3 regions of the Halobacillus sp. A1-3 genome follow, and region 1 is predicted to be linked to each of the others. Evidence: riboswitches for the same ligand, from Rfam matches in the RefSeq annotation. Region 1 holds a riboswitch; each other region holds the start of a gene.

Region 1 (3,277 bases):
CTTATATTGCAGAAGATGCCGTCATCACGGGGGATGTAAAAATCGGTGAACTTTCCAGCGTGTGGTTCAAAACCGTGATCAGAGGAGACGTTTCACCTGTACATATAGGAAAAAATGTAAATATCCAAGATTTAAGCATGCTTCATCAAAGCCCTAATCAGCCGCTAATTATTGAAGACGGAGTAACTGTCGGTCATCAAGTGACCTTACACTCTGCCCACATTAAAAAGAACGCATTGATCGGAATGGGCTCACTTATCCTTGACGGAGCAGAAATTGGTGAGCAAACTTTCATAGGAGCGGGAAGCTTAGTTCCACCCGGAAAAGTAATACCGCCAAATACGCTGGCATTTGGAAGGCCTGCAAAAGTTGTGCGTGAATTGAACGAAACGGATATTCAGGAACTTGACCGCATTCGTAAAACTTATGTTGAAAAAGGACAATATTATAAAAGCCTGCAAACCTAACTATTAAAAAAGCCTCTGAAAATGAATTCAGAGGCTTTGTTTTACTTCAAGCGGTTTATAAGTTCTTCTGCTTTATCAGTTTTTTCCCATGGAAATTCCACATCAGTCCGTCCGAAGTGACCGTAAGCAGCTGTTTGACGATAAATCGGACGACGAAGGTCCAACATTTTAATAATTCCAGCTGGACGTAGGTCAAACAAGTCTCTAACTGCTTCAACCAGCTTTTCTTCGCTTACCTTCCCTGTACCGAACGTATTTATAGAAATGGATACAGGCTGGGCAACACCGATAGCGTACGCCAGCTGAACCTCCACAGTATCTGCAAGACCTGCTGCTACGATGTTCTTAGCTACGTAACGCGCCGCATAAGCAGCGGAGCGGTCCACTTTTGTCGCATCTTTCCCACTGAAAGCGCCGCCCCCGTGTCGAGCATATCCACCATAAGTATCAACAATAATTTTTCTTCCTGTCAGACCTGCATCCCCTTGCGGCCCGCCGATTACGAAACGACCTGTAGGGTTAATGAAATATTTTGTATGATTATCAATTAAGTAAGAAGGCACAACAGGATCAATGACTTCAGCTTTAATGTCTTTTTTAATTTGATCAAGCGTAATTTCCTCAGCATGCTGAGTAGAAATAACAATAGTATCAACGCGAACCGGTTGATCATTTTCATCGTATTCAATCGTAACTTGAGTTTTCCCGTCTGGACGTAAGTACTCGAGTGTACCGTCGTTACGAACATCAGATAAGCGCTTGGAAAGTTTATGCGCAAGAGAGATCGGCAAAGGCATCAATTCTTTTGTTTCATTGTTTGCGAATCCGAACATAAGCCCCTGGTCACCTGCACCAATTGCCTCAATTTCATCCTCGCTCATTTGTCCCTCACGTGATTCATAGGCAACATCTACTCCACCGGCGATATCTGGGGACTGTTCGTCTATGGCAGTAAGAACTGCACACGTATCAGCATCAAAACCATACTTGGCTCTTGTATAGCCAATATCCTTGATCGTCTGGCGTACAATAGATGGAATATCTACATAGGTATTGGTACTGATTTCTCCAGACACTAGTACAAGTCCTGTAGTGACTGTCGTTTCACATGCGACCCTTGCATTTGGGTCGTTTTTTAAAATTTCGTCTAAGATCGCATCAGAAATCTGGTCACAAATTTTATCAGGGTGGCCCTCGGTAACAGATTCTGATGTGAATAACCGGCGATTGGCAGGCATTCTCTAAAACTCCTCCTTCTGAAAGTTCAATGAATTAGACGGAACTCTTTACCAGTATGTGTAGAAACCGTATGACAGTTTCTTTATTCGTTCATTTCATATCTTGTCCTCCGGAACTACGTACAAAGGAGGATCAAGTTCACTTATGGATCATTTCCTTATATAAAAGAAAAAACCCTTCCTGACTTAGAGGAAAGGGGCTGCTTCCTTTCGCTCTTATCGTCCAAGGAGTCATTGATCTCCTTGCTTCAGGTTAGCACCATGTCATTTGAATGACGGGTTGCCGGGCTTCAAAGGGCCTGTCCCTCCACCGACTCTGGATAAGAGAGTTTCCGTTCTTGGATATCGTATCGAAAACCATGTTTAATGTCAATTAAATACCTATGACTTAGGCAAAGAGCAAGAGCCATTCTTACACTTACCTTTGAAAAGTTTATAACGGCTTCTAGCCACGAATGCGTATAGTGGTTTTCCAATTATGCTGCTTCCAGGAATGGAAAAAAGGACTCCTGGAATAAACGTGAGCGGACATTTTCTCATAAGATAAGTAATAGCAAAGTACCCTCTCTTCTCATCTCCAGAGGGAAGCAGTACGTGTAACTCCTGTTTTATTGCTTTTTCCCTACTTTTGGGTAGAGAATTTACCTTCCCATATTGTTGAAGAGAGATCCACTCCATCGTATTAAACCAATCAAACCTTTTAAACAGACGCTTTGATTGATTACACAAGTAACAACCCCCATCGTAAAGCACAAGTGATTTGCTCATTAAATCACAACCTTTCTTCTTTTATTTTACCTGATAAAAGGGTAAAAAATAAATTGAAAGCATTTTCACAAAGAGTATGGATTATTAATATGAATGTGTTATACTAATGTTCAAATTAAGTACTTAGCTTATTGAAATCTTTTAAAAAAGGCGGGTAGACACATATGAGTGCCATTAATCAAATGTCAGAATTAAACCTCTTATTAGCCCAGGAGCATGTCCACCACCAATTATCGGTACCTCAATTAGTGGAGCACATCTTAGAGCGTCATGAAGGGGCGCTTACGGACAAAGGAGCCATCCAGGCGACCACTGGAGCTTATACAGGACGATCTCCTAAGGATAAATTTATAGTAAAAGATGATGTCTCCGCTAATAAAGTTGATTGGGGCAAGGTAAATCAGCCCATCGATGAAGACACCTTCACCACACTTTACCATAAAGTGCTCGATTACTTGAAAGATCGTGACGCCTTGTTTTCCTTTAAAGGGTTTGCTGGGGCTGATGAAAAGTTCAGGCTTCCGATCAGAGTTATTAACGAATTCGCTTGGCATAATCTGTTTGCCCGACAAATGTTCATCCGACCTTCCGAAGATGAAGTGGAAGAATTAGAGCCAGAATTCACCGTGGTATCCGCACCGACATTTAAAGCAGAACCTGATGTTGACGGAACAAATTCAGAAGCCTTTATCATGGTTTCGTTTAAACACCGTATCGTTTTAATCGGTGGAACAGAATACGCTGGCGAAATTAAGAAATCAATCTTCTCTGTTATGAACTTCATGCTTCCTCAAAAAAATGTAT
Region 2 (3,277 bases), on a different contig from region 1:
GACTTTCGTGCTTATCACATACTCATCGCGATCATAATGAGAGAGCACTTCACCAAGCCGCATCTCAGCTAAGCCTGCCCCGTAAAAAGGAGCGGTATCAAAATATCGTACGCCCTGATCCCAGGCGGTCTGAATCGTTGTTTGTGCTTCATCCTCAGGGACAGCCCTAAACATATTTCCTAAAGGAGCTGTACCTAGTCCTACTCTATGTTTTAAAGCATCTTCAAGAGATTTCATGAGTTTAATTCCTCCTTAGTCAATCCTATAGATTTATATCCATTCATAGGAAAAATCAAACATCTCAAGCCTCCTGCCATACCTCATCGGCAATCCTCACGACATGGCGGATTTTCTCCCACTGCTCATCTTCTGTAATCTTGTTTCCTTCTTCGGTCGAGGCAAATCCGCACTGCGGACTTAAGCAAAGCTGACTGACCGGTACAAAATCGGACGCTTCCAAAATCCGGTTCTTCACGTGATCCGGATCCTCAAGCTCACCGAATTTCGATGTGATTAATCCGAGCACAATGGAAAGGTCAGGGCGATTCACATGACGAAGCGGTTCAAAACCGCCAGAACGCTCATCATCGAACTCTAAGAAAAGTCCATCAACATCAAGACCGCCGAAAATAGTTTGGGAGACCGCTTCATAGCTGCCGCTCGTCATGAAGGTCGACTGAAAGTTCCCGCGGCAAATGTGCATCGTTACTGTCATATCCTCCGGTCGTTTCGCAATCGACTCATTCACTACGCGTGCGCATAGTTCAGCGACTTCATCCGGGTTTTGCCCCTTCTCTTCAATGGATGCTCGTCCCTCCTCAGAAAAGAACGTCGCCCATGATGTATCATCGAGCTGCAGATAGCGGCAGCCTTCCTGATAGATTCTCTCAATGAAGCCTTGATAGGCAGTAATCAAGTCTCGAACGAGGTCTTGTTGATTTTCATAGACGTCTTCATCAATCTTCGCGCGGAATAAAAGCATATTTGGACTTGGAATTGTGAGCTTCGCCACCGCATCTCCTGCGATTTGGTTTAGAAAACGGAAATGCTCAATCATATAATGATCCGTGAACCCCACTTTTCCTGTCACTATAATGCCGCGTGCTTTTGTTTCTACTCCATCAAACTGCAAGCCTTGCTCCGTATCATAGCCTTCTACGCCATCTAGACCTTCAAGAAAATCAAAATGCCACCAGCTCCTGCGGAAATCGCCGTCGGTCACGGCTTTCAACCCAGCATTCTTCTGCTTTTCTACTAACTTAAAAATCTCTTCATCTTCTATTTTCTTTAATTCCTGCGCAGTAATTTCTCCCTTTGCCCATTGAGCGCGTGCTTCTTTCAAACGCTCTGGTCGCAGGAAGCTCCCCACATGATCTCCTTTGAATGGTGCGCGCTTCACTTCTGTAGAACTAGACATTTGAACATTCCCTCTTTCTTTTTATGTATTTAGATAATAAAAAGCCCCGCTTCTCAATAAGAAGAGGGGCTGAATATCGTAACGAACCATTTCTCTTCTTATCTTTAAGCTTCACGCTTCTGGAATTAGCACAGTACTTCACGCCTGCTGCTAAGGTTTCGTCGGGCCAGTCCCTCCACCTTTCTCGATAAGAAATAATCTATTTAACTGTTATGAATTACTATACAGGAAGAACCCAAAAAGTGGCAAGAGGAATGATTTAATCCACCTGTTTTATAACCTTCGCTGGTTTCCCTCCGACCACCACATTATCTGGAACATCCTTAACCACAACGGCTCCGGATGCGATGACCGCATTGTCTCCAATCGTCACCCCTGGGTTAATCACTGCTCTTCCCCCGATCCAAACGTTATCACCAATCGTAACCGGTTTTGTATATTCAATTTCTGAGATTCTTTCTTCTGCCTTGATAGGGTGAGTATTCGTATAGATATGTACACCGGGAGCGATCATGCAGTTCTTCCCGATCGTCACTTTCCCTCCATCTAGGATGGTACAGTCGAAGTTCGCATAAAAGTTCTCCCCAACATGAATGTTATAGCCATAGTCACACCGAAACGTTGATTCTGCATAGATTTGTTCTCCAGTCGAACCTAGTAATTCCTTTAATAGAGACGCCCGTTTCTCTTCTTCTAATTCGCTCGTATCATTAAAAGAACGGACTAAAGCTCTTGCTCTCGCTAGGTCTTTTACTAATTCCTTATCTCCTGGATAATACAGTTCTCCGTCTATCATTTTTTCTTTTTCTGTTTTCACCATGGTTCCTGCCTTTCTTTTAACGTTTCTTAGACTTATTCATAAAAAATAACCTTCAATCTAAGGATAGATTAAAGGTTTTATTGATGCTATGCTAGCGATTTATGATCTTTGATGACTTTCTACGCTCTTAAATATAGCGAGAATTAAGGTTTTGGCTTAACTATAGACTGTATCTCTTTCTTCTTTTTCATTCAGCCCAAGCGTCTCCGCCGTTGACGATTTAATCTCATCAATCATCTGCGGATTTTGCATCAGCGACAACCCATAAGAAGGAATCATATCGATTAGCTTAGACTCCCACTCTTTGATATGCTGAGGGAAACAATTTTCCAAGACTTCAAGCATAACGTTAACAGCTGTAGAGGCTCCGGGTGAAGCCCCAAGCAAGGCAGCGATTGATCCATCCTCTGCACTTACCACTTCTGTACCAAACTGAAGCGTTCCTTTTCCGCCTTCTTCGGTATCTTTAATTACTTGCACGCGCTGACCTGCAACGACTAAATCCCAATCTTCACTTTTCGCTTCAGGGATAAATTCACGGATTGCTTCCATGCGCTGTTCCTTCGATTGGAGCACTTGCTGGATCAAATATTTCGTCAGTGGCATTTGCTTTGCTCCTGCACCTACCATTGTCAGAAGGTTATCCGGTTTGACGGAGTTCACCAAATCCATCAACGAACCTTCTTTTAAGAACTTAGGTGAGAAGCCGGCAAACGGCCCGAATAGCAATGACTTTCTACCGTCAATATATCTGGTATCCAAGTGCGGCACCGACATTGGCGGAGCGCCGACTGGAGCTTTTCCGTATACCTTAGCCTCATGCTGCTCGATGACTTCCGGGTTATTACAAACCATAAACTGTCCGCTTACAGGGAAGCCGCCAATTCCTTTTCCTTCTGGAATTCCGGATTTTTGCAGTAAATGTAAAGCTCCGCCGCCATTGCCGATAAACACAAAATCTGCCGTTTGGCATGCGAGTTTTTCGCCAACGGTGTCGCGAACGGTCACTTCCCATTTTCCGTCTTCGGTGCGCTTAATAT
Region 3 (3,277 bases), on a different contig from region 1:
TTTAGCGAAAGATTCTAGATAAATTTTATGCTGAAAAAGATTGGCGTCTAAATCACCGTTTGCTAGAGCTTTGTTGGGCTGAACATAATCCGTGAATTCTTTGTTTGTCACTTCGTAGCCTTTCTCTTCTAGTAGAGGAGCGATTGCTTGATTGACCATATCACTATACGGTCCGGATGTAGCTCCGAAGCGTATAGTCTTTTTTTCTGATGCATCTGCATCACCTGATGCTTCCTCTCCACAGGCTGCTAGAAAGGCAACGGAGAGTAGGGTAAGAAGCAATAAAAATAATTTCTTCATGAGTAATTCCTCCTAAGTATGTGTATTCAGCTTTTTTTAACAGATTTGGCTAAAAAGTCTCCAGCATATTGGACCACTTGTACCATTACAATCAACAAGATGACCGTTGTGAACATAACGAAGTTGTCATACCGGTAGTACCCGTAGCGTATAGCTAAGTCGCCGATTCCGCCTCCGCCAATGGCTCCGGCCATGGCTGAATAACCGATCAAGCTGATTGCGGTGATCGTCAGCCCGCTGATTAGTCCTGACTTGATTTCAGGAAAAATGATATCTTTAATGATCAGCCATGGTGACGCTCCACAGGCAATGGCTGCTTCAATTACGCCCCGGTCAATGTCCCTGGCAGAGGACTCGACAATCCTAGCATAAAAAGGAATGGCTGCTACAGATAAAGCGACAGATGCAGCTACAGGTCCTGTTGTTGTGCCTAATAGGAAGTTAGTAAAAGGGAATAAAAAGACGAGCAAGATGATAAATGGAACAGATCTAACTAGGTTAACCACAACTCCCGCTACGCTCTTTACCCATTTGTTCTCCAAAAATAGATCACGATCTGTTACGAATAATAAGAGTCCGAGTGGCAGGCCTGCAATCAAGGCGACCACAAGGCCAATTCCAACCATAATCAACGTTTCAATAAAGGATTTATTCAGCTCGGGCAACAGGGTGATGAACTGATCTGCCATGTTTCAACACCTCCACTTCTTCTAAGGTTGTTTGCAAGCTTTGCAGTGCTGCTTGTATTTCTTTTTCTTCCCCCGTCAACTCCATTACGAATGTTCCTAAAGCTTTCTCCTGAATGTAGTCAATGTTTGCGTGAAGAATGTTTCCCCTTACGTTGAATTTCTGCAAAAGGTCTGAAACAACCGATTCATTTGCTAGATTCCCGCTAAATTTCATATGTACGATGGTTCCAGTGCTTCGCTCCAAAAGCTCATCAGGAATGTTAAAATCAATGACGGTTTGGATGAACCGTTTCGTCAATGTGTTCTTTGGCGAGGAAAAAATATCGTACGTTTTACCTTCTTCAACGATTTGTCCGTCTTCCATAACTGCACAGCGATCACAAATTTCTTTCACGACTTCCATCTCATGGGTAATTAAGACGATAGTAAGGCCCAGCTCACGATTAATTTTTTTCAGAAGCTGTAGGATCGACTTCGTGGTATTAGGATCAAGTGCAGAAGTAGCTTCATCACATAAAAGTACCTTTGGATTGTTCGCAAGGGCTCGAGCGATGCTGACACGCTGCTTTTGTCCCCCGCTTAACTGGGCAGGATACTGATCTGCTTTGTCGGAGAGACCGACAAGTTCAAGGAGCTCGAGTGCACGTTTCTTGCGTTCGTTTTTACCGACACCAGAAGCTTTCAATGCAAATGCTACATTGTCTACAACGGTTTTAGCCATTGCTAAGTGAAAGCCTTGAAAAATCATCCCAATCGACTGTCTTGCTTTTCTCAGTTCTTTGGAAGACAAGGATAAGAGATCGATTCCATCTACCAATACTTTCCCGCTTGTCGGTCGTTCTAAAATGTTTAAGCAGCGTAGTAACGTACTTTTCCCGGCACCACTGTACCCGACGACTCCGAATATTTCTCCTTTTTCAATTTCCAACGACACATGATCGACACCGATAATCTGCCGCTCTTTAGATTGATAGACTTTACTCAGCTGTTCAATCGAAATCATAAGGTTTCCTCCTTTATTCCATAAAAAAACTCTTCCGAATTCGGAAGAGAGTTTCGCATAGATATTCTGCCAAACTCTTATCTTCCAGAACACTTACATTCTGCAGGAATTAGCACCACTCCTTTCGGAAGGTTGCTGTGACATCAAAGGGCCGTTCCCTCAGTCACTCTCGATAAGAATTAATAATTAGGTATATTAGATTATGTTTTATTACTTTACAGTAAACAAGCATCATTGTAAATAATATTTTAAATATTTATAAAAATAGAGGTAATATGCTCCCGAGCATTCCCAATTGTTTATTCAAATGGAAAAGCCAAGGAATGGTCACAGTATTAAATAGAAGGGAGAGTATGAAATTATGAACAAGAATGCGGAGCAGATTCTGCACGATTATCGAAAGGGGATCGAAGAACTCACGAGTCACTTACCTGAAGCAACAAAAGAATATAATCGATTTACAGGCGCATTTTTTGAAGACGGAGAATTAGAGAGAGGGACTAAACATTTGATGGTGCTTGCGATCAGCTTGAAATATGGAGACGAAGCGAGTATCACATACCACATGGACCAATGTGTAGAGATGGGGTGCACGGACCAGCAGATTTATGAAACGATGGGAGTTAGCGCTGCTTACGGGGGCGGTTCTGCGATGAGTCAGGCTGTTACAGTAGGAATGAAAATAGTAGAGGAGTTTCGAAAGCGATAATGCAAAAAGCCGGGATAATTATCCCGGCTTTTTCTATTTTGTGGCAATAAAACAATTGTTGCGTTCAGAATTTGTGTAATAATTACTAAATTCTGAAAATTATGTAGAATAAATCAATACTTTACGTTATGATGTTGATAGATTCAAATTGTATACAATCTTTGAATACAAAATGGTGGGGTAATTCATGTCAACTAAAAAGAGAAATGAAGAAATGGCCTATGAGAAGGTTAAGCGTGCCATAATGCTTAAACGTTTGAACCCTGGTCAGAGGATAACGGAAGATTGGGTCAGTAAAGAATTAAATATGAGCAGAACTCCTATTCGAGCAGCTTTCAAAAGATTAGAGAGTGAAAAGCTCATAGAGCTTGTACCTAATAAAGGAGCGGTTGTTCACAACCCTTCAAATAAAGAGTTAGAGGATGTATTTAATTTGAGAACCGTTCTTGAAACGTATGCTGCGAGTTTGGCTATTCCGGAATTGACTAGTCAGGATTTTGCAGTTTTGTATGATTTATTGAATCAAGAAAAGGAGGCTTATAGAAAGAAAGACTTTGAGGAGTTTATGAGAGTTAA

What was found. Region 1 has a riboswitch for S-adenosylmethionine ahead of metK (methionine adenosyltransferase). Riboswitches for the same ligand answer to the same signal wherever they lie in the genome.
Region 2: another riboswitch for S-adenosylmethionine. It lies ahead of ACRYKC_RS01620 (5-methyltetrahydropteroyltriglutamate--homocysteine S-methyltransferase); the one in region 1 lies ahead of metK (methionine adenosyltransferase).
Region 3: another riboswitch for S-adenosylmethionine. It lies ahead of ACRYKC_RS06165 (methionine ABC transporter ATP-binding protein); the one in region 1 lies ahead of metK (methionine adenosyltransferase).

What each region holds. Positions count from the first base shown of each region.
Region 1 covers NZ_JBPCEO010000005.1:285,046-288,322, reverse strand. The annotation lists gene ACRYKC_RS11480 (gamma carbonic anhydrase) at 1-467, shown strand, start outside; gene metK (methionine adenosyltransferase) at 509-1,705, opposite strand; SAM riboswitch class I at 1,919-2,032, opposite strand; gene ACRYKC_RS11470 (thiol-disulfide oxidoreductase DCC family protein) at 2,087-2,473, opposite strand; gene pckA (phosphoenolpyruvate carboxykinase (ATP)) at 2,638-3,277, shown strand, end outside.
Region 2 covers NZ_JBPCEO010000001.1:345,617-348,893, forward strand. The annotation lists gene ACRYKC_RS01615 (aldo/keto reductase) at 1-237, opposite strand, end outside; gene ACRYKC_RS01620 (5-methyltetrahydropteroyltriglutamate--homocysteine S-methyltransferase) at 302-1,417, opposite strand; SAM riboswitch class I at 1,513-1,611, opposite strand; gene ACRYKC_RS01625 (sugar O-acetyltransferase) at 1,677-2,237, opposite strand; gene ACRYKC_RS01630 (malate:quinone oxidoreductase) at 2,394-3,277, opposite strand, start outside.
Region 3 covers NZ_JBPCEO010000003.1:147,492-150,768, forward strand. The annotation lists gene ACRYKC_RS06155 (MetQ/NlpA family ABC transporter substrate-binding protein) at 1-300, opposite strand, end outside; gene ACRYKC_RS06160 (methionine ABC transporter permease) at 327-989, opposite strand; gene ACRYKC_RS06165 (methionine ABC transporter ATP-binding protein) at 949-1,992, opposite strand; SAM riboswitch class I at 2,067-2,171, opposite strand; gene ACRYKC_RS06170 (carboxymuconolactone decarboxylase family protein) at 2,354-2,701, shown strand; gene ACRYKC_RS06175 (GntR family transcriptional regulator) at 2,889-3,277, shown strand, end outside.